Regions from separate parts of the Pseudomonas sp. MF09150 genome, predicted to be linked through region 3. Evidence: predicted binding sites of a transcription regulator. Region 3 holds the regulator's gene; each other region holds the start of a gene.
What was found. Region 3 encodes FliA, which starts transcription of late flagellar genes. Its sites were predicted from a motif close to CTAAAGTTTNNNNNNNNNNNGCCGNTAA; they were not measured.
Positions count from the first base shown of each region.

Region 1: a site for FliA is predicted at 4,076-4,103, ahead of AC19YX_RS01845 (methyl-accepting chemotaxis protein). Genes of this name have one in related genera too.
Region 2: a site for FliA is predicted at 3,041-3,068, ahead of AC19YX_RS07140 (methyl-accepting chemotaxis protein). Genes of this name have one in related genera too.

Region 1 covers NZ_JCBCUS010000001.1:423,022-430,507, forward strand. Annotated here, with positions in the region: gene AC19YX_RS01815 (fe2+ zn2+ uptake regulation protein) at 174-554, shown strand; gene AC19YX_RS01820 (hypothetical protein) at 571-759, opposite strand; gene AC19YX_RS01825 (hypothetical protein) at 930-1,058, shown strand; gene AC19YX_RS01830 (LysR family transcriptional regulator) at 1,163-2,077, opposite strand; gene AC19YX_RS01835 (aldo/keto reductase) at 2,197-3,192, shown strand; gene AC19YX_RS01840 (hypothetical protein) at 3,240-3,767, opposite strand; gene AC19YX_RS01845 (methyl-accepting chemotaxis protein) at 4,171-6,165, shown strand; gene AC19YX_RS01850 (SRPBCC family protein) at 6,240-6,695, shown strand; gene AC19YX_RS01855 (DUF411 domain-containing protein) at 6,887-7,336, shown strand; gene AC19YX_RS01860 (YqaA family protein) at 7,333-7,486, shown strand, end outside.
Region 2 covers NZ_JCBCUS010000001.1:1,590,667-1,598,152, reverse strand. Annotated here, with positions in the region: gene ccoN (cytochrome-c oxidase, cbb3-type subunit I) at 1-563, opposite strand, end outside; gene AC19YX_RS07145 (alpha/beta family hydrolase) at 663-1,355, shown strand; gene AC19YX_RS07140 (methyl-accepting chemotaxis protein) at 1,446-3,011, opposite strand; gene AC19YX_RS07135 (CPBP family intramembrane glutamic endopeptidase) at 3,243-4,034, opposite strand; gene acnA (aconitate hydratase AcnA) at 4,191-6,932, opposite strand; gene rlmM (23S rRNA (cytidine(2498)-2'-O)-methyltransferase RlmM) at 7,137-7,486, shown strand, end outside.
Region 3 covers NZ_JCBCUS010000001.1:1,888,961-1,896,446, forward strand. Annotated here, with positions in the region: gene AC19YX_RS08535 (protein-glutamate methylesterase/protein-glutamine glutaminase) at 1-838, opposite strand, end outside; gene AC19YX_RS08540 (chemotaxis protein CheA) at 886-3,150, opposite strand; gene AC19YX_RS08545 (protein phosphatase CheZ) at 3,163-3,951, opposite strand; gene AC19YX_RS08550 (chemotaxis response regulator CheY) at 3,982-4,353, opposite strand; gene fliA (RNA polymerase sigma factor FliA) at 4,520-5,260, opposite strand; gene fleN (flagellar synthesis regulator FleN) at 5,257-6,087, opposite strand; gene flhF (flagellar biosynthesis GTPase FlhF) at 6,207-7,486, opposite strand, start outside.

The sequences.
Region 1 (7,486 bases), 1.5 Mb from region 3:
ACCGACCGGGAAATTTAGCGCGCGAGGGGCGACAGAAAGCTGTCTGACGTGTCAGCGACAAGATACTGACGAAATTTATACATCTGGGGCTTCATGATTTGGCGTGCTCATACGTCTTAGTTAATGAGAGCACCCATCATTTTCCTGATCAGGCTCTGAAAAGGAGTTTTTGCATGTACAACCCGCAATTGCCAACGGACGGCAACACCGCGCAGTCCTCGCCTTCTCTGAATGCCGGCGCCGGTGTGTTCGGCAAGAACGCCGACCGCAACAGTAACGAGCGTATCCGCCAGCTGCTCAAGGGCTTCGGCCTGCGCACCAGCCTGATTCGCCTCAAAGTCATAGACGCCCTGCTGGTGGCCACCGAGAACGACCGTTCACTGGGTGTACGCGGTATTCACAGCCATTTGCTGGAACTGGATATCCCGCTGTCGTTCCTCAGTGTGCGTGAAGTGCTCAAGCGCCTGTGCAGCGAAGGGGTGATCATCCTCAACGCCGACAAAAGCTACAGCCTGCACCAGCAGGCCGCAGCCTTGCTCGACGGCAGCGCCTGAGCCCGCCGGGTTCAGCTCAGGGCTTGACCTTGCGGCGCATCACGCCGTTGATGACCACTACCGCCACGGCCACGCCGATGGCGATGTACTGGAACATCTTCTCGCTGATGACGCCGTTGTTCTGCAGGTAGGACAGGCCAAGCATGATCCCCAGTACCAGGAGGGAGATCAGAATCGAGTATTTCAAGCGTTGTGACTGGGTCATTACGGGTTCCTGGGCCTTGGAATGTATCGGCTTTGTATCAAGACGAATGCCAAGCACCTACCGAGATTCGGGGATGGGACAGGGCAAACGGGGTCGTATGTTACAGGCGCGCAAAAGTTTTCGCTGCACGGGCGCCGAAGTTGTCCCCCAGAGCCCATGAGGATTGAAACATGTTCCGTCGAATCACAGTGCTGATTCCCCTGCTGCTGATGCTGACCCTGTCCGGCTGCATCTTTCTTCCAGGCGGGCACGGAGGCCATCGCTACTACGACGGCGGGCCTGGTTACTACCACCGTTGAAGACCCGGCACTCCAGCACTGACCGATCCAGGCCAGCCTGAAGCGCCGACCCGCAGCACACCGTCCCGACGCCCGCTCCCCAGCGGGCGTTTTGCTGTGGCCGCTCAGCGCCGGTACTGGTGCACGCCCGGCCCGTCGAACAGCTCCACCAGCCAATCGACAAACACCCGCACCCGCGTCGATAAATGCCGCTGCGGCGGGTACAGCGCAGTCAGCGGCAACCTCGGCGGTGGCACATCCCGCAGTACCTGCCGCAGGCGTCCGTCGGCCAACTGCTGGGCAACGTGGTAGTACGGCGTCTGCACCAGCCCGTAGTCAGCCTCACAGGCCGCCAGGTAGCCATCGGCGCTGTTGACCGCCACCTGTTTGGGCAGGTCCACCAGGCGCACTTCCTCCCCCACCTCGAACTCCAGGCCGTAGCGCTTGCCGGAGACGCTGGAAAAGTACTCCACCACCTGATGCCCGCCCAGTTCGTCCAGGGACTGCGGCGTGCCATGGCGCTCCAGGTAACCGGGGCTGGCGCAGGTCACCTGCTCCATCAGCACCAGTGGCCGGGCCACCAGGGAGTCATCCAGGCACAGGCCGCCGCGCAACACGCAATCCACACCCTCGCGGATCAAGTCCACCGGCCGGTCGTTGAGGCCGATCTCCAGCTCGATCGCCGGATAACGCGCGGAAAACGCCGGCAATGCCGGGATCACGATCAAGCGCCCGACGCCGGCCGGCATATCGATGCGCAAGGTGCCACGCGGGTTGCGCCGGGTCGCCGAAAATGCCGCCTCGGTCTCTTCCAGGTCCGCCAGTAATTGCACACAGCGCTGGTAATAGGCGGCCCCATCCAGGGTCGGGCTGACCTGGCGCGTGGTGCGGTGCAGCAACTGCACACCCAGATGGGCCTCCAGTTGCTTGATCAGGATGGTCACCGACGCCCTTGGCATTTGCAGGCTGTCAGCGGCCTTGGCAAAGCCGCCAAGTTCGACGATACGGGTGAAAACACGCATGGCGTTGAAACGGTCCATGGGGCGCAGACTCGTGGATTATTTAGATATTACGAACAGTGATAGCGTTTTTAGCCGGTTTATCTTGGTTTTGTCGAGGAGAACAATGGCGACACTTAACCAACCGGAGTCATACCCCGATGCAAACCCGTCAACTTGGTAAAAACGGCCCTCACGTCAGCGCCATCGGCCTCGGCTGCATGGGCATGACCGACTTCTACACCACCGGCACCGATACCCGCGAAGCCATCGCCACCCTGCATCGCGCCCTGGAATTGGGTATCAACCTGCTGGACACCGCCGACATGTACGGCCCCCACAGCAACGAAGAACTGATCGGCCAGGCCATTCGCGGCAAGCGCGAACAGGTGTTCCTGGCCAGCAAGTTCGGGATCGTGCGCGACCCGGCCAACCCGGCGGCCCGCGGGGTCAACGGCAGTCCCGAATACATCCGCGCGTCCATCGACGGCACCCTCCAGCGCCTGGGGATTGAAACCCTGGACCTGTACTACCAGCACCGCATCGACCCGCAGGTGGCGATCGAGGAAACCGTCGGCGCCATGGCCGAACTGGTCAAGGCCGGCAAGGTGCGTTACCTGGGGCTCAGCGAAGCCTCGGCGGCGACCCTGGAGCGGGCGCACAAGGTGCATCCGATCAGTGCCCTGCAAAGTGAATATTCGTTGTGGAGCCGCGATCAGGAAGACAACGGCTGCCTCGCCGCCTGCCAGCGCCTGGGCGTCGCCTTTGTGCCCTACAGCCCATTGGGCCGAGGGTTTCTCACCGGCGCGCTGAAAAGCCCAGACGACTTCGCCGCCGATGACTACCGGCGCTTCAGCCCACGCTTTCAGGGGGAGAACTTCGCGAAAAACCTGCTGCTGGTGGATCAGGTGCAGCGCCTGGCGGCGGAAAAAGGCGTGACCGCTGGGCAATTGGCCCTGGCCTGGGTGCTGGCGCAGGGCGACTACCTGATCCCGATTCCCGGAACCAAGCAACGCAAATACCTGGAAGAAAACGTCGCGGCGTTGGAGGTGCGCCTGGAGGCCGCCGAGCTGCAAGCCCTGGAGCGAATTTTCAGCCCCGAGGCCACGGCTGGCCAACGCTACCCCGAGGCAGTGATGGCCCTGCTCGACAAGTGAAAGGCGCGCGCCGCGGGCTCGGCCAGAGCCCCGACGCACTCAAGGCGTCAGGCCTTGGCGGAGATGTTCTTGTCGACCGTCGTACCGTTGCCCTTGCCATAGGTCTGCAGGTTTTGCAGGACGTAGATGGCCTTCTTGTACTCGGGGATCAAGTAGTTGGCGTACTTGTTGCCCTTGAGGTTGTTGTTCTGGATGGTCTCAAGCTTGGTGGCGAAGAATTCCAGGGCATTGAACACCTGGTCCGGGTTCTTCGGCGCACCGAAACGGTCGAAATCATTGCCGGCACTGAGCAGGTTCATCGCCGTGATATCAGTGATCAGGCCGTTGGTCTTGAGGAAGGTGCTCATGCTGCCCAACTGATTGGCGGTGACGTTGGTCGGATCAAAGCCTTTGATCTGCCTGTGCAGCTTGAGCTCATCCATCTTCTTGGTGCTGAGCGCCGTCGGGTCGTTGCCGACCAGGGCCAGCATCTGTCGCACCCTGGCGCTCTGGGAAACCGGCTTGGCGCTCTCCGAGCCCTCACGTACCAACAAACCGGCTTTACTGGTCCAGGCACCGACATATCCGATTGTCACGAGCATGCTTCCTTTTTCATATGTACACAGTGCTCGGGCGGCGAAGCCTCGGCCGAGCGACGAATAGGCGCAAGTATCAACGTGCCATCGCCCTCCAACAACGCTTTATTTCGGAAATTTACAAATCTTGTACATTTTCGATACAAACCTGCCAGGCCACGTTCTACAAGGCCTGTACTCATCAGCACAACGTGTCCACGTCCCTTTTCATGTCTGTTTTCAGACCTGCAGCCCACACAATTGAACGGTCTCGGATACATCGCAGCGATATCAGGCGACGACGGCCATAACTTTCTTGCACGGGCGTACTAAAGCTGGGCAAAACCACGCCGACAACCTGACGAAGCCCTGAGAGGGGGCGCTCGCTTCGAATAATAAGAAACGCTTCGAAAGGACAGGTCCAATGCCCGCACTGCGCACGATCCAAGCTCGCTACACGTTGTTTCTGGTCCTGTTCATCCTGCTGATGTTCGTGCTGACGGTCGTCGGCATCAGCCAGCTGGTGGCGCCCAAGCTGCGCCACACCGAAGAACAGGTGGTCCTCAATCGCATCGCCGAAGTGGCCCAGCAGATCCAGGGCGAACTGAACAAGGTCCAGGCCCAGCAACGCACCATCACCCAGACCATTCCCCTGCTCGACAGCGACACCATCGACAAGGTCCTGCCGGGCCTGGTGGACCAATACGGCGAGCTGAAAGTGTTTGGCGGCGGCATCTGGCCCCTGCCCGGCCAGCGCACCCCGGGGCGCAACAAGCACAGCACTTTCTGGCACCGCGATGCCTCCGGCAAGCTCACGGTCAATACCTTCTGGAACAGCGACCCGGCGCCCAACTATTACGACCAGTCCTGGTACAAGGGCGGCATGCAGACCCCGCGTGGACAATGTGCCTGGGCCGCCGCCTACAAGGATGATGCCAGCGCCGAGCCGCGCACCAACTGCGCCATGGCCATTACCCGGGACGGTGTGCCGTACGGCGTGGCGACCATCGACGTGACCCTGGGCTTTTTCAACGACCTGGTGGCGCGCAAGGAACAGGACCTCAAGGCCGAGATGCTGATCGTCGAGGCCGACGGCAAGATCATCAGCAACAGCTCGCGCATCAACGGCCAGATCGTACTCAAGAACATCAGCGAGCTGGTAGCCAGCTCGCCGTTCGCTGCCCAGGTCAAGGCCGGGCTGGAACGCCGCGACGCCTCGTTGCAGCGGGTCGAGTTTGACAACGCCGGGGTCGCCAGCACCTTCTTCATGCGCCCGATCGAGGGCTCCCCATGGTTCCTGGCCAGCGCCCTGCCGACCGAGTTGATCACCGCCCAGCGTGACGACGTGCTGAGCACCCTGAGCCTGTTGCAGATCCCGATGATCGTGCTGCTGGTGCTGTTGCAGGTGTACGCGATCCGCCAGCTGGTGCAGCGGATGAAGGCGCTCAAGGCCAATATCGACGCGCTGTCCACCGGTGATGCCGACCTGACGCGGCGCATCACCATTCGCGCCGAAGACGAACTGGGGGCCATCGGCCATTCGGTCAATCGCTTTATCGTCTACCTGCAGAACATGATCGGTGAGGTGACCGAGGCCACCGGGGCCATGGCCAACAGCCTGGAGCAACTGCAACAGACCTCGACCCAGACCACGCAGATCCTCGCGCGGCATGCCTCGGAAACCGACCAGACCGTCACCGCCATTACCGAAATGAGCGCCACCGCGGACAGCGTCGCGGCCAATGCCGCCCAAACCGCGGCCTTTACCCAGCGCGCCAACGAACACGCCGAACGCTCGCGGGTGGTGGTCGGCGAAGCGTCGAGCAGCGTGGTGGCGCTGATCGACGAAGTGGCCAGCGCTACCCACAAGGTCGAGGCCATGCAGCAGGATGCCCAGCGCATCACCGAAATTCTCGGGGTGATCGGCGCCATTGCCGGGCAGACCAACTTGCTGGCGCTGAACGCCGCCATCGAAGCCGCCCGGGCCGGCGAGCAAGGCCGCGGTTTTGCCGTGGTGGCCGATGAAGTGCGCGCCCTCGCCGCCCGCACTCAGGCCAGCACCTCGGAGATCAACGAAATGCTCAACCGCCTGACCCTGGGCGTCAGCTCTTCGGTCAGCGCCATGGAAAACACCCAGGCCAGCTGCCAGTCGGCGGCGGACGCCACGGCCAGGGTCAACTCCGGGCTGGATGAAATGGCCGGTTCGGTCAACCAGATCAACAGCCTCAGCACCCAGATCGCCACCGCGGCCGAACAACAGAGCGCAGTGACCGAAGAGATCAATCGCAGCATGGTCAGCATCCGGCACATGGTCGAGCAACTGGTAGACAGCGGCCAGGCCAGCGCCAGCAACACCCAGAACCTGCTGCAGGCCAACAACCGGGTCAGCGCCCTGATGGCGCGCTTCAAAGTCCGCTGAACGGTCGGTTGCACTGGCGTGCGTGGCGCGCCAGTGCAGCTATATTTGCAGCTCCGGTCACAAGGAGGTGCAGCATGGGACAGCGCCAATCGCATCTGCTGGACGAGCACATCATCAATGAGCTCTATATAAAGGCAGGCATCGACCAGGTTTATGACTACGTGACCCAGCCCGAGCGCTGGCACGAATGGCACCCCACGGCCCTCAGCGCCAGTACCGGTCACCCGGGTTCCCTGCCCCTGGGCCAGCGCTTTACCGGGGTCATCGACCTCCTCGGGCTGCAAGTGCACCTCAATTGCCGGGTGATCACCGCCCTCCCGCCCCGGGAATTCAAGGCGGTTTTCAGCTCCATCGCCGTCGACGGCACCCTGCATTACCAACTGCAGACTCGGGGCAACGCCACCCTGTTCAAGCGCACCCTGCACTACACCTCCGACCTCAACCTGGGTGGCATCCACTCGCGCCTGGTGGAGCAATCGAACCGGGCCCTGGATAACCTCAAGCACAAGCTGGAAATCCCGCCTCGCTGACAAATCTGTAATGTCGCCCTCAGTGATCTGTCAGCAACCACGGTTCAATCTCCCCCCAAGCAACACCTGCGGCAGCGGCTACAGGGCGGGCTGTAGTTTGTATAACCTTGAAACACAAGTGCCCGGCGACGGGTCGAAAAAAGCTCAAAATGCACCGCCCCCCGGACCTCCTTTTGATCACGAGACCTTTCATGAAAAACACCCTGCGCCTGGCCACCCTGTCGGCCCTGTTCGTCACTTCCCTGGCCCAGGCCGCCGCGCCCATCCCGATTGAAGTGCACCGCGACGCCAACTGCGGTTGCTGCAAGGAGTGGATCAAGCACCTGGAAGCCAACGGTTTCAAGGTCGAGGACCACGTTGAAAGCAACATGAGCGCGGTCAAGCAGCGCCTCGGCGTGGCGCCACGCCTGGCCTCCTGCCACACCGCGGTGATTGACGGCAAATTCGTCGAAGGCCATGTCCCGGCCGAGCAGGTGCTGGCCCTGCGCAACCGCAGCGACCTGCTGGGCATCGCCGCCCCGGGCATGCCCATGGGTTCGCCCGGCATGGAGATGGACGGCATGCCCGCCGACGCCTACCAGGTCATCGGCCTGACCAAAGACGGCCAGGACGTCGTGGTCGCGGACTATCCGGCCCATTGATCCTCGGCTACCTCGGGCTGTTTCTCGCGGCGTTCGGCGCCGCCACCCTGCTGCCCCTGCAATCGGAAGCGCTGCTGGTCGGCCTGCTGCTCAACCCCCACTACGCGCTGTGGCTGCTGTTGCTGAGTGCGACCCTGGGCAATGTCCTCG
Region 2 (7,486 bases), 300 kb from region 3:
TTGGTCAGGCTGACCGGCACTTCCAGGTTGTTGACGATATGCAGGATCGCCACGGTGATGATGAACGCACCGAAGAACCAGTTACCGACATAGATGTGCTTGGTGTTGCGCTTGACCAGGGTGCCGAAGAACACGATGGCGTAGGCGACCCAGACGATGGTGATCAGGATATCGATCGGCCATTCCAGCTCGGCGTATTCCTTGGAGCTGGTGTAGCCCAGCGGCAGGCTGATGGCCGCCAGGACGATCACCAGTTGCCAGCCCCAGAAGCAGAACGCGGCGATTTTCGGCGCGAACAGTTGGGTCTGACAGGTGCGTTGCACCGAGTAGAAGGAGCTGGCGAACAGTGCGCAGCCACCGAAGGCGAAGATCACCGCGTTAGTGTGCAACGGGCGCAGACGACCGAAGCTGGTCCACGGCAGGTTGAAGTTAAGTTCGGGCCAGACCAACTGGGCAGCGAGAAAAACCCCGAGCCCCATGCCGACGATGCCCCACACCACCGTCATAATGGCGAATTGGCGGACCACCTTGTAGTTGTAGGCGGTACTGATAGAAGTGTTCATGGTTCCCCATCCACGGTTCAGCTGAAGTGAAAGCGACTGCGCACGGCAAGGCGCGCTCACTTCTTCTGGAGTTATAGGCAGACTAAAAGCGAGGCAAGCATGGGCAAAGAGCACAAGGCCAGTATTGACGGGGATCAATGGGCGCAGTGCGTCAAGGAACTCGGCGGGTTGTGGGATGCTGCGCGGGCGCCGGGCAGTGGCGAGCCGCTGACACTGATCCTGGCTCACGGAGCCGGTGCGCCGATGGACAGCGGGTTCATGAACGATATGGCTGCACGCCTTGCCAGCCATGGGGTCGGCGTCTTGCGTTTCGAGTTTCCCTACATGGCCCAGCGGCGCCTGGACGGTGGCCGGCGCCCCCCCAATCCGGCCCCGAAACTGCTGGAATGCTGGCGCGAGGTGTATGCCCGGGTGCGACCCCATGTCGCTGGGCGCCTGGCCATTGGCGGCAAGTCCATGGGTGGGCGCATGGCCAGCTTGCTGGCCGATGAATTGAGCGCCGATGCCCTGGTGTGCCTGGGTTACCCGTTCTATGCCGCGGGCAAACCGGAGAAGCCTCGCGTAGCCCATCTGGCCGAGATTGCCACGCCGACCCTGATCATCCAGGGCGAACGTGATGCCCTGGGCAATCGGGCGACGGTCGAGACCTATGCATTGGCGCCGAGCATCCAGCTGCACTGGTTGGCGGCCGGTGATCACGATTTGAAGCCGCTCAAGGCCTCTGGCTTCATCCATGAGCAACATCTGGAGGCTGCCGCGAGTCAGGTCGCGTCTTTCCTATGCGCGCTTTGAGGAGGGTCGTGGGCGCCTTGCAGTGGCCTGGACGACGCCCATAAAAAAACCGGAAGCCTGGGCTTCCGGTTTTTTTTACCGCTCAAGGCATCAGCGGTTGAAGCGTTCCACCAACGAGTACTGAGTGTTGGCGGTGCGGGTCAGCTCTTCGCTGAGTTGCGCCGAGTGCTGGGCCTGTTCCGACGTTTGATCGGCCAGTTGCGCAATGGTGCTGATATTGCGGCTGATCTCTTCGGCCACGGCGCTTTGCTCTTCGGTGGCCGCGGCGATCTGGGTGGTCATGTCGGTGATATTGGCCACCGCCTCGCTGATGCCGATCAGTGCCTGGTCGGCTTCCAGAACCCGTGCCACCCCTTCTTCGGCCTGGCGATGCCCGGCGTCCATGGTTTGCACGGCGGTGCTGGCGGTTTGCTGCAGCTTGGCGATCAGGGTGTGGATCTGCCCGGTGGACTCGCTGGTGCGCTGGGCCAGTTGCCGCACTTCATCGGCCACCACGGCAAAGCCGCGACCCATTTCCCCGGCGCGCGCCGCTTCGATGGCGGCGTTCAGCGCCAGCAGGTTGGTCTGGTCGGCGATGCCCTTGATCACATCGACCACGCCGCCGATTTCATCGCTGTCCTTGGCCAGTTGGGTCACGGTCAGGCCGGTTTCACCCACGACCACCGACAGGCGCTGAATCGCCTCGCGGGTTTCGCCGGCGATGTCGCGACCGCGACCGGTCAGGCGGTTGGCTTCCTGGGTCGCGTCGGCGGTGCGTTGCACGTGGCTCGCCACTTCCTGGGTGGTGGCCGCCATCTGGTTTACCGCAGTGGCCACTTGTTCGGTCTCGACCCGCTGGCGTTCCAGGCCGGTGGAGCTCTGGTGGGCCAGGGTGTCGGACTGACGGGCTTGCTCGTTGAGGTGCTCGGCGGTGTCCTGCAAGCGTGTCAGGCAGGTCTTCAGGCGAGCTTCCTGGCTGAGGATGGACATCTCCAGACGCGCCTGTGCGCCACGGCTGTCGGTGTACATCTGCGCAATCAACGGGTCGGATGTGGTCTGTTCGGCCAGGCGCAGCAGGCGCTTGAGGCCGCGTTGCTGCCAGCTCAGGCCGAGCAGGCCCAGGGGCACCGACAGCGCGGCGGCCAATGCGAAGCCCCAGTGGGAGTTGAGCCAGGCGCCGATCATGAAGCTCAGCTGGCTGACCAGGATAAACGGCAGCCAGTCCTGTAGCACCGGCAGCCATTTGTCGCGTTTCGGAATAGCCGACTTGCCCTGGTTGATGCGCTGGTAAAGCGCTTCGGCGCGGCGGATCTGTTCGGCAGTGGGCTTGACCCGCACCGACTCGTAACCGACCACCTGATTGCCTTCGAACACCGGCGTGACATAAGCGTTGACCCAGTAGTGGTCACCACTTTTGCAGCGGTTTTTGACAATGCCCATCCATGGCAAGCCTTGTTTCAGAGTGCCCCACATATGCGCGAACACCGCAGCTGGAACGTCTGGGTGACGGACCAGGTTGTGCGGTGCGCGAACCAGCTCTTCACGCGAAAACCCGCTGATCTCGACGAACGCGTCGTTGCAGTAGGTGATCACGCCTTTGGCATCGGTCGTGGAGATCAACCGTTGCTGAGCCGGGAAGGTACGTTCGCGCTGGGTGACGGGCTGGTTATTACGCATGGTTTTTCAATCCGCAAGGCTTTGATGTGTTGTCGGCCGGGTCGGCCAATTATTGAGATTATTTTTCAATAATCTGCACCAGGTCTCATTGGCGGGAGGTGTCGCTTGCAAATAAGCGTGAGGGGCAGTTGTCGCCGTAGGGCGAGGGCAACAATCAATAGGCTTGGGCGCGGGCAGTCAATAGTACTGAAGTACTGTTTATAAGTACTTCAGTGCCAATTGCCGGCGGATTCAGCCCGCGAGCATGGGGTAGGTGAATAGCGCGAAATGCAGCAGATTCAGGCCGAAGTGGGTGGCCAGCGCCGCCCCCAGGCCGCCAAACCGATAGGCCAGGCCATAGCCGACGCCGGCGATGCTGGCCAGGAGCATCCATTGCCAGCCGGCACCCAGGTGCACCAGGCCGAACAGCAGGGCGGCGCACAGCAGTGACAGGTTCTGACCGTAGGGCAGGTGGTGCAGGCGCCGGCTCAACCCGCCCTGGATATAGCCGCGAAACAGCGCTTCCTCGACCAGGGTGACCAGCAGCAGGTTATTGAGCAGCCACAGCCAGGCCGAGTCCGGCCATTTTGGCGCCCAACTGATGATGCCAAGCCACACCGCGCCACCCAATGCCGCGAGCGCACTCAGCGCCAGCGCCATGGCGCCTGCGTACAGCCCGAGGCGCAACGAGCGGCGGCCGACGATCCAGGGGCAGGCCAGCAACAGCCAGAAGCCGATCATCGGCTTGTCCAGGTTCAGGTACATGGAAAACGGCACGGCGTCGTCAGTGAAGCGCTCGGGACCGATGGCCCGGCCGTTATGGAAGCCGGGCAGCCAATGCATGGCCAGCGCCAGGGCCAGCACCACAAACAGGCCGTGGCCGAGGTAGCGACCGACGGGGCTTCGGCGCTGGCGCACCGCCAGGCCTGCGCACAGCAGCAGGGCCACCGGCACGGCGGCGAGCAGACCCAACTGGCCATAGGTCAGGGCCAAGGCGTAGCCCATGGAAAGAACAGCCAGGTACAGCCATGGCAAGGCGCTCATGGGGAATCCTTGTTGCAAAAATGGGCAGATGGCGTGCCGGTGCAGCCATCGTGCGCGGCGGGGGATTATAGCGAGGCAGGCCAGGCGGGACAGGGCGACGAAAAACACCGCCCGAAGGCGGCGTTTTGTCAGCGTGGTTCAGGACCCGATCGCGTCTTACGAAGCGATCAGTTGGCGCAGCACGTAGTGCAGAATCCCCCCCGCCTTGAAGTACTCGACTTCATTCAAGGTATCGATCCGGCACAGCACCTCGACTTTCTCCTGGCGCCCATCCTCGCGAGTGATGACCAGGGTCAGGTTCATCCGTGGGGTCAGTTCGACGTTGGAAAGGCCGAGGATGTCCAGGGTCTCCTTGCCGGTCAGGTTCAGGCTCTTGCGGTTCTGATCGAGTTTGAACTGCAACGGCAGCACGCCCATGCCCACCAGGTTGGAACGGTGGATGCGCTCGAAGCTTTCGGCGATCACCGCCTTGACCCCCAGCAGGTTGGTGCCCTTGGCCGCCCAGTCACGGCTGGAGCCAGTGCCATATTCCTGGCCGGCAATCACCACCAGCGGCGTGCCACTGGCCTGGTAACGCATGGCGGCATCGTAGATCGCCAGTTTCTCGCCGGTGGGAATGTAGATCGTGTTGCCGCCTTCCTCGCCGCCGAGCATTTCGTTGCGGATACGGATGTTGGCGAAGGTGCCGCGCATCATCACTTCGTGGTTGCCACGGCGCGAGCCGTAGGAGTTGAAGTCACGCGGTTCCACCCCTTGCTCGCGCAGGTATTGGCCCGCCGGGCTGTCGGCCTTGATGTTGCCGGCCGGGGAGATGTGGTCGGTGGTGACCGAGTCGCCAAGCAGCGCCAGGACCCGGGCAGCGCTGACATCCTTGATCACCGGCAGCGGGCCGGAGATATCGTCGAAGAACGGCGGATGCTGGATGTAGGTGGAGTCCTTCTGCCAGACATAGGTCGCGGCCTGAGGCACTTCAATGGCTTGCCATTGCTCGTCGCCGGCGAACACTTCGGCGTATTCCTTGTGAAACATCTGGGTGCTGACCTGGGCCACCGCGTCGGCGATTTCCCGGCTGCTGGGCCAGATATCCCGCAGGTACACCGGCTTGCCGTCCTTGCCTTCACCCAGAGGTTCGCTGCTGATATCGGTGCGCACAGTGCCGGCCAGGGCATAGGCCACCACCAGGGGCGGCGAGGCCAGCCAGTTGGTTTTCACCAGCGGGTGGACCCGGCCTTCGAAGTTGCGGTTGCCGGAGAGCACCGAGGCCACGGTCAGGTCGGCCTTCTGGATGGCTTTCTCGATCGGCTCGGGCAGCGGCCCGGAGTTGCCGATGCAAGTGGTGCAGCCATACCCCACCAGGTCGAAACCCAATTGGTCGAGGTATTGAGTCAGGCCGGCGGCCTTGTAGTAGTCGGTGACCACCTTCGAGCCCGGTGCCAGGGACGTCTTGACCCAGGGTTTGCGCTTCAGGCCTTTTTCCACCGCTTTTTTCGCCACCAGGCCGGCCGCCATCATCACGCTGGGGTTGGAGGTGTTGGTGCAGGAGGTAATGGCCGCGATCACCACCGCGCCGTTTTTCAGGCGGTAGGTCTGGCCTTCGTAGTCGTAGTCGGCTTCGCCCACCAGGTCGGCATTGCCCACGGCCACGCCACCGCCACCTTCGCTTTCCAAGCGGCCTTCTTCCTTGGTGGTGGGTTTGAATTGCAGGTCCAGGAAGTCACTGAAAGCCTGGCCGACGTTGGGCAGGGAAACTCGGTCCTGGGGCCGTTTCGGTCCGGCCAGGCTGGCTTCCACGGTGCCCATGTCCAGGCCCAGGCTGTCAGTGAAGACTGGCTCCTGGCCGGGCAGGCGCCACAAGCCCTGGGCCTTGCTGTAGGCCTCCACCAGTTTCACCAATGGCGCCGGACGCCCGGACAGGCGCAGGTATTCCAGGGTCACTTCATCCACTGGGAAGAAGCCGCAGGTCGCGCCGTACTCCGGGGCCATGTTGGCGATGGTCGCGCGATCGGCCAGCGGCAGGTCGGCCAGGCCATCGCCGTAGAACTCGACGAATTTCCCCACCACGCCTTTTTTGCGCAGCATCTGGGTCACGGTCAGCACCAGGTCGGTGGCGGTGATGCCTTCCCTGAGCTTGCCGGTGAGCTTGAAGCCGATGACTTCCGGAATCAGCATCGACACCGGCTGCCCCAGCATCGCGGCTTCGGCTTCGATCCCGCCCACACCCCAGCCCAGTACGCCGAGGCCGTTGATCATGGTGGTGTGGGAGTCGGTGCCCACCAGGGTGTCGGGGAACGCATAGGTGCGGCCGTCTTCGTCCTTGGTCCAGACCGTGCGTCCGAGGTATTCCAGGTTGACCTGGTGGCAGATACCGGTGCCCGGCGGCACCACGCTGAAGTTGTCGAAGGCACTCTGGCCCCAGCGCAGGAAGGCGTAGCGTTCGCCGTTGCGCTGCATTTCGATGTCGACGTTTTGTTCAAAGGCGCTGGTGGTGCCGAACTTGTCGACCATCACCGAGTGGTCGATCACCAGGTCCACCGGCGACAGCGGGTTGATGCGTTGCGGGTCGCCGCCGGCCTTGGCCATGGCCGCGCGCATGGCGGCCAGGTCGACGACGGCGGGCACGCCGGTGAAGTCCTGCATCAGCACCCGCGCCGGGCGGTATTGGATTTCACGATCGGAGCGACGCTCCTTGAGCCAGGCGGCAATCGCCTTGAGGTCGGCGCCGGTGACGGTCTTGTCGTCTTCCCAGCGCAGCAGGTTCTCCAGCAGGACCTTCAGCGACATCGGCAGTTTGTCGAGGTCGCCCAGGCTCTTGGCGGCCTGTGGCAGGCTGAAATAGTGGTAGGTCTTGTCGTCGACTTTTAACGTTTCAAGGGTTCTCAGGCTATCGAGGGACGGCATTGAATGACTCCTTATGGTCCGCACGGCTACGGACCTGACGGGACGGACAGAGCTCTTAACCTAGCCCTGTTTTAAGTAGCTGGCTAATAACTGGACTCTATGGACAAGTCCAAGGTTCCGAACTCGGCTATCATGCGCCCGTTTTCGTGACAGGCTTTGCTACAGGGCAAGTCCGCGATTCATTGACGTTGCCCAGGAGATTCGATGAACACCCTCTTTATGCATTGCCGCCCAGGTTTTGAAGGCGAAGTCTGCTCCGAGATCGCCGACCATGCCGCGCGCCTCAACGTGGCCGGCTATGCCAAGGCCAAGACCGCTGCCGCCTGCGCCGAGTTTGTCTGCACCGAAGACTACGGTGCCGAGCGCTTGATGAAGGGGCTGCGCTTCGCCGAGCTGATCTTCCCTCGGCAATGGGCGCGGGGCATGTTTATCGATCTGCCGGAAAGCGACCGGATCAGCGTGATCCTGGCTCATTTGGCGAGCTTCCCGACCTGCGGCAGTTTGTGGCTGGAAGTGGTGGACACCAATGACGGTAAGGAACTGTCGAACTTCTG
Region 3 (7,486 bases):
CGCCACGGCCGTCGATCATCATCTGCTTGCCACCGGGTGCCAGCAGGGCCAGGCCCGGACGCAGGATGTCGCCATCCTCGGCTTCCTTGACGCTGATCCGGCACAGCTTGTCCAGACGCTCGGCAAAAGCCTTGGTGAAGGCCGCTGGCATGTGCTGGATCAAGACGATCGGTGCCGGGAAGTTGGCCGGCAACTGGGTCAAGACCCGCTGCAAGGCAACCGGACCGCCAGTAGAGGTACCGATGGCCACCAGTTTGTAGGCTTTGCGTTTCGGTGCCGGCGACGAAGCGCTGGCCGCCGGAGCCCGGGCAGGCGCAGGAGCCGGTGCGGACGGACGCGGCGCAGCACTGCTGCTGCCGAAGCTGCTGATACCCGATGGCGCAGGCGCCGGGGCGGCAGCCGGCTGCGGAGCCGGAGTGCTATAGCTGCTGAAACGACGGTTACTGCGCGAGATGCTGTGGACTTTCTCGCACAGCAGCTGCTTGACCTTCTCGGGATTGCGCGAGATGTCTTCGAAGTTCTTGGGCAGGAAGTCGACCGCACCAGCATCCAGCGCATCGAGGGTTACCCGGGCGCCTTCATGGGTCAGCGAGGAAAACATCAATACCGGGGTCGGACAGCGCTGCATGATGTGCCGCACCGCCGTGATGCCATCCATCATCGGCATCTCGTAGTCCATGGTGATCACGTCCGGCTTGAGTGCCAGGGCCTGATCGATCGCCTCTTTGCCATTGGTCGCCGTACCGACGACCTGGATGTTCGCATCCGCTGAAAGAATTTCCGAGACGCGGCGGCGGAAAAACCCCGAATCGTCCACCACCAGGACTTTGACTGCCATAAACACTCCGTTAGGCGGGGCGAGGCAAATCGCCCCGCCACCCCGAATCAAATACGCCGTGCGGCGTAACGCTTGAGCATGCTTGGAACATCGAGGATCAGTGCAATGCGGCCGTCACCGGTAATGGTGGCGCCGGACATGCCCGGGGTCCCTTGCAGCATCTTGCCCAATGGCTTGATGACCACTTCTTCCTGGCCGACCAGTTGATCGACGACAAAGCCGATCCGCTGGGTGCCCACCGAAAGGATCACCACATGGCCTTCACGCTGCTCTTCATGAGCGGCGGAACGGACCAGCCAGCGCTTGAGGTAAAACAGTGGCAACGCCTTGTCGCGCACGATCACCACTTCCTGGCCGTCGACCACGTTGGTGCGCGACAGGTCCAGGTGGAAGATCTCGTTGACGTTGACCAGAGGGAACGCAAACGCCTGGTTGCCCAGCATGACCATCAGGGTCGGCATGATCGCCAAGGTCAACGGCACCTTGATCACGATCTTCGAGCCCTGGCCTTTGGTCGAGTAAATATTGATCGAACCGTTGAGCTGGGAAATCTTGGTTTTCACCACGTCCATGCCCACGCCGCGTCCGGAGACGTCGGAGATCTCGGTCTTGGTCGAGAACCCCGGGGCGAAAATCAGGTTGTAGCACTCGGTGTCGCTCAGGCGATCAGCGGCATCCTTGTCCATCACTCCACGCTTGACGGCAATGGCGCGCAGCACATTCGGGTCCATGCCTTTGCCGTCATCGGAGATCGACAGCAGGATATGGTCGCCCTCTTGCTCAGCGGCCAGGATCACCTTGCCACCGCGCGCCTTGCCCGAGGCTTCGCGCTCTTCCGGTGACTCGATACCGTGGTCGACCGCGTTGCGCACCAAGTGGACCAGCGGGTCGGCCAGGGCCTCCACCAGGTTCTTGTCGAGGTCGGTTTCTTCGCCGACCAGCTCCAGGTTGATCTCTTTCTTCAGCTGCCGCGCAAGGTCGCGAACCAGGCGCGGGAAGCGCCCGAACACTTTCTTGATCGGCTGCATCCGGGTCTTCATCACCGCGGTCTGCAGGTCAGCCGTGACCACGTCGAGGTTCGACACGGCCTTTTGCATGGCTTCATCGCCGCTGTTGAGGCCCAGGCGCACCAGGCGGTTACGCACCAGCACCAGTTCGCCGACCATGTTCATGATCTCGTCCAGGCGTGCGGTATCAACCCGTACGGTGGTCTCGGCTTCACTGGCGGGTTTTTCTGGCGGTGGCGCTGCGGCGGCACGTGCCGGAGCAGGAGCTGCAGCGGCCGCTGGAGCCGCAGCCTTGGGAGCTTCGGCCTTGGGCTCGGGCTTTTTCGCCACGGGCTTGGCCGCCACCGCAGCCGCGGTCGCAGCGGCTGGAGCGGCAGAACCGGCACCCGCCACCTCGGAAAATTTGCCCTTGCCGTGCAACTCGTCGAGCAGGGATTCGAATTCGTGATCGCTGATCAGGTCGCTGCCGGCTGCAGCCGCAACGGGCGCGGTAGCTGCCGGTACCGAAGCGACGGCAGACTCGAGCGCGTCCACGGCAAAGTTGCCCTTGCCATGCAACTGATCGAGCAGTGCTTCGAATTCATCATCGGTAATTTCGTTGCTGTCGCTCGCACCCGGCGTCGCTGCTTTCGCCGCGGCAGGTTCGCTCGCTGCAACGGCATCCGGGGCGAACTGGCCCTTGCCATGCAACTGGTCGAGCAAGGACTCGAACTCGGCATCGGTGATTTCGTCGCTGGCCGCATCGCTGCTGGCCACCGGAGCAGCCGCAGGCGCCTCGGCTTCGGCCTTGGCGGCGTTGAGCGAGTCCAGCAGCAGCTCGAATTCGTTATCGGTGATATCGCCCGATTCGCTTTCAGCCACCGGCTCGGCCACCGCTTCAGCCACTTCGGGCTCCGCTGCCACCTCTACCGCAGCCGCAGGCTCTGCCAGACGCGCCAGAGCCGCGAGCAGCTCCGGAGTCGCTGCCGTGACCTGGGTCCGTTCGCGGACCTGGCCGAACATGCCGTTCACCGCGTCCAGCGCTTCGAGCACCACATCCATCAGCTCCGAGTCGACACGACGCTCACCCTTGCGCAGGATGTCGAAGACGTTCTCGGCGATGTGGCAGCACTCCACCAGCTCATTGAGCTGGAGGAAGCCGGCGCCCCCTTTAACAGTGTGAAAACCGCGAAAAATTGCATTGAGCAGATCCGCATCATCCGGTCGGCTTTCCAGCTCGACCAGTTGTTCGGACAGTTGCTCTAGAATCTCGCCGGCCTCAACCAGGAAATCCTGAAGGATCTCTTCATCGGCGCCGAAGCTCATTAATGGGTGCTCCTAGAATCCAAGGCTGGAAAGCAAATCGTCTACATCGTCCTGACCGGACACAACGTCTTCACGTTTATCGGCATGAATCTGCGGACCTTCACCCTTGGCGAGATGTTTTTGCGGATCTTTTTCAGCCAGGATCGATTCGCGGTCATGTTCGATGCCCGCAAAACGGTCGACCTGGCTGGCCATCAAGACGAGTTTGAGCAGATTGCTTTCGACTTCCGTGACCAACTGGGTCACGCGCTTGATCACCTGGCCCGTGAGGTCCTGGTAATCCTGCGCCAACAGAATGTCGTTGAGATGGCCGGAAACGGTCCGGGTCTCCTGTTCGCTACGCGTCAGGAAACTGTCGACGCGCCGTGCCAGCTCGCGAAACTCTTCAGCCCCGACTTCGCGACGCATGAAGCGCCCCCAGTCAGCGCTCAAGGCCTGGGCATCGTTGCTCAGGCCGTTGACCAGCGGGGTGCTGCTTTCCACCAAATCCATGGTGCGATTGGCCGCAGCCTCGGTCAGCCTGACCACATAGGACAGGCGCTCGGTGGCATCCGTGATCTGTGAAACTTCCTCGGCTTGCGGCATATGCGGGTCAATCTGAAAATTGACGATCGCGCTATGCAGCTCGCGGGTGAGCTTGCCGACTTCCTGATACAGGCCGCGGTCACGGGTCTGATTGAGCTCATGGATCAGTTGCACAGCCTCGCCAAACTTGCCTTTTTCAAGGCTCTCGACCAGTTCGTGGGCATGTTTTTTCAGGGTCGATTCAAAATCGCCCAATGAAGATTCGTTATGCTCCATAGCTCCCCCGTGGCGCAATGTCTTCGCGCATCAACCGATGCGTTCGAAGATTTTTTCGATCTTCTCTTTCAACGCCTGAGCCGTGAATGGTTTCACTACGTAGCCATTGACGCCGGCCTGAGCCGCTTCAATGATCTGTTCACGCTTGGCCTCGGCAGTCACCATCAGCACCGGCAGGTGCTTGAGCTTCTCGTCGGCGCGCACGTGGCGCAGCAAATCGATACCGGTCATGCCAGGCATGTTCCAGTCCGTTACCAGAAAGTCGATGCTCCCGCTGTTGAGGACCGGAATGGCGGTAGTACCGTCATCGGCCTCGACCGTGTTGGTGAAACCCAGGTCACGCAACAGGTTTTTTATGATCCGCCGCATCGTTGAGAAGTCATCAACGATGAGGATTTTCATGTTCTTGTCCAATTCGACCTCCAAGCAGTCTTAAACGCGCCCAGCACCTGAACGCGCCATTCAATCAATACGACGTAACACTCAACGACTGCATGGAATACACACTGCAAGACCGGTGCGGCATCACGCCTTACCGGTCCCGTTCGCAGTGTCCCCACACTGCCTGTCAGCGCGCTCGCCACTCCCCCAAACGCCCCCGCAAGCGGGCCGCGCACTGGCTGTGTAACTGGCTGACCCGCGATTCGCTGACCCCCAGGACCTCACCGATTTCCTTGAGGTTCAGCTCTTCGTCGTAGTACAGCGCCAAGACCAGTCGCTCACGCTCCGGCAAATTGGCAATCGCGTCCGCCAGCGCCGCCTGGAAGCGTTCATCTTCCAGATCGCGTGACGGCTCGAGATGAGCACTCGCGCCATCCTCATGCAGCCCTTCATGCTCGCCGTCCTGCAAAAGGTCGTCGAAGCTGAACAGGCGGCTGCCCAAGGTGTCGTTCAAAATCCCGTAATAATCGTCGAGGCTCAATTCAAGTTCGGCCGCAACTTCGTGATCTTTAGCGTCACGACCGGTTTTAGCTTCAATTGAGCGAATGGCATCACTCACCATCCGTGTATTGCGGTGTACTGAACGTGGCGCCCAATCGCCCTTGCGCACTTCGTCGAGCATCGCCCCACGAATACGAATCCCGGCATAAGTCTCGAAACTTGCGCCCTTGCTCGCATCGTACTTGGTCGACACTTCGAGCAAACCGATCATCCCGGCCTGGATCAGGTCTTCGACCTGAACACTGGCCGGCAGCCGTGCCAGCAGGTGGTAGGCGATACGCTTGACCAGAGGCGCATAGCGCTCGATCAATTCATATTGGCTGTCACGCGCCGACTTCTTGTACAGGTTGTAGCCGCTGGCTGTCATAGCACCGGTCCTGCTGTTTGCTGCACTAGCCGCTCGACAAAAAACTCCAGATGCCCACGTGGGTTGGCAGGCAACGGCCAGGTATCGACTTTTTGCGCAATGGCCTTGAACGCCAGCGAGCACTTCGAACGAGGAAAGGCTTCATAGACCGCACGCTGCTTTTGCACGGCCTTGCGTACGCATTCGTCGTAAGGAACTGCACCGACGTATTGTAAGGCCACGTCCAGGAAGCGATCCGTGACCTTGGTCAACTTAGCGAACAGATTGCGACCCTCCTGCGGGCTTTGCGCCATGTTGGCCAGGACCCGGAAACGGTTCATGCCGTAGTCGCGATTGAGCAGCTTGATCAGCGCGTAGGCGTCAGTGATCGAGGTCGGTTCGTCGCAGACCACCAGCAGAACTTCCTGGGCCGCGCGGACAAAACTGACTACCGAGTCACCAATACCCGCAGCAGTGTCGATGACCAGCACATCGAGGTTGTCGCCGATATCACTGAAAGCCTGGATCAGGCCGGCATGCTGGGCCGGGCTCAGGTGCACCATGCTCTGGGTGCCGGAGGCGGCAGGCACGATACGGATCCCGCCCGGGCCCTGGAGCAACACGTCGCGCAGCTCGCAGCGGCCCTCGATGACGTCAGCCAGGGTACGTTTGGGGGTCAGGCCCAGCAGGACGTCGACATTGGCCAGGCCCAGGTCGGCGTCCAGCAGCATGACGCGCCGGCCGAGCTCAGCCAGGGCCAGTGACAAGTTCACTGACACGTTAGTCTTGCCGACGCCACCCTTGCCGCCGGTCACCGCAATCACCTGTACGGGATGCATGCTGCCCATGTTCTTTCTTTACCTTGTCTTACTTAGACGGGGCCACATAACTGGCTGCGCGTTCACCGTTGGAACAATGCATGGCAGACCATCGATGTAGATACGGTGCAATCTCTTCATGACCACCCTCATCCAACCCGTTTTGCGGGGTTGTGATAGAGGTCCGCGAACATATCGGCCATGGCTTCTTCGCTGGGTTCTTCCTGCATCTGCACGCTCACTGCGCGACTGACCAACTGGTGCCGACGCGGCAGGTGCAGATCGTCAGGAATCCGTGGCCCATCGGTCAGATAGGCAACGGGCAACTCATGACTGATCGCCAGGCTCAACACTTCACCGAGGCTGGCCGTTTCATCCAGTTTAGTCAGGATGCAACCGGCCAACCCGCAGCGCTTGTAGCTGTGATAGGCGGCGGTGAGCACCTGTTTCTGGCTGGTGGTGGCCAGGACCAGATAATTCTTCGATTTGATCCCGCGACCGGCCAGGCTTTCGAGCTGCATGCGCAGGGCCGGGTCGCTGGCTTGCAGGCCGGCGGTATCGATCAGCACCACGCGCTTGCGCAACAGTGGGTCGAGCGCCTGCGCCAGGGACTGGCCCGGATCGACATGGGTCACCGACACATTGAGAATCCGCCCCAGGGTCTTGAGCTGTTCCTGGGCACCGATACGGAAGCTGTCCATGCTCACCAGCGCGATGTTGTGCGCGCCGTACTTGAGCACATAACGCGCCGCCAGCTTGGCCAGGGTGGTGGTCTTGCCCATGCCGGCAGGGCCGACCATGGCGATCACGCCCCCCTCTTCCAAAGGCTCGACCTCAGGGGTCACGATCATCCGCGCCAGGTGCGCCAACAGCATGCGCCAGGCCTGACGGGGTTCGTCGATTTCAGTCACCAGCGCCAGCAGGTCACGGGCCAGGGGGCCGGACAAGCCGATGCGCTGCAGGCGACGCCAGAGGTTGGCCTGCTCCGGACGACTGCCTTGCAGCTGACTCCAGGCCAGGGAACCGAGCTGGACTTCCAGCAGTTCGCGCAGGCCATTGAGTTCGAACCGCATCGAATCGAACGCCCGCTGGTCAATGCCGTCTGCCGCGACAGGGGCCGGCGCCGGACGGTGCGGCTCGGAAAAAGTCGGCTCGATCAGCGGCTCGGCTGCCGTCAGTGGCAGGCCGGCGAACAGCTGACGATTGGTCATGGCATCGCTGTCGCCACGCAGGCTCAATTCCGCCTGGGCGGTCACGATCCGCGACTGGGTCTTGCGCAGCTCATCCTCGAGCTCCATGTTCGGCACGCGCGGCGCCAGCGCCGACAGCTTGTAGTCGAGGGCAGCCGTCAGCTCGACACCGCCAGCAATACGGCGGTTGCCGATAATGGCGGCCTCTGCGCCCAGCTCATCACGAACCAGTTTCATGG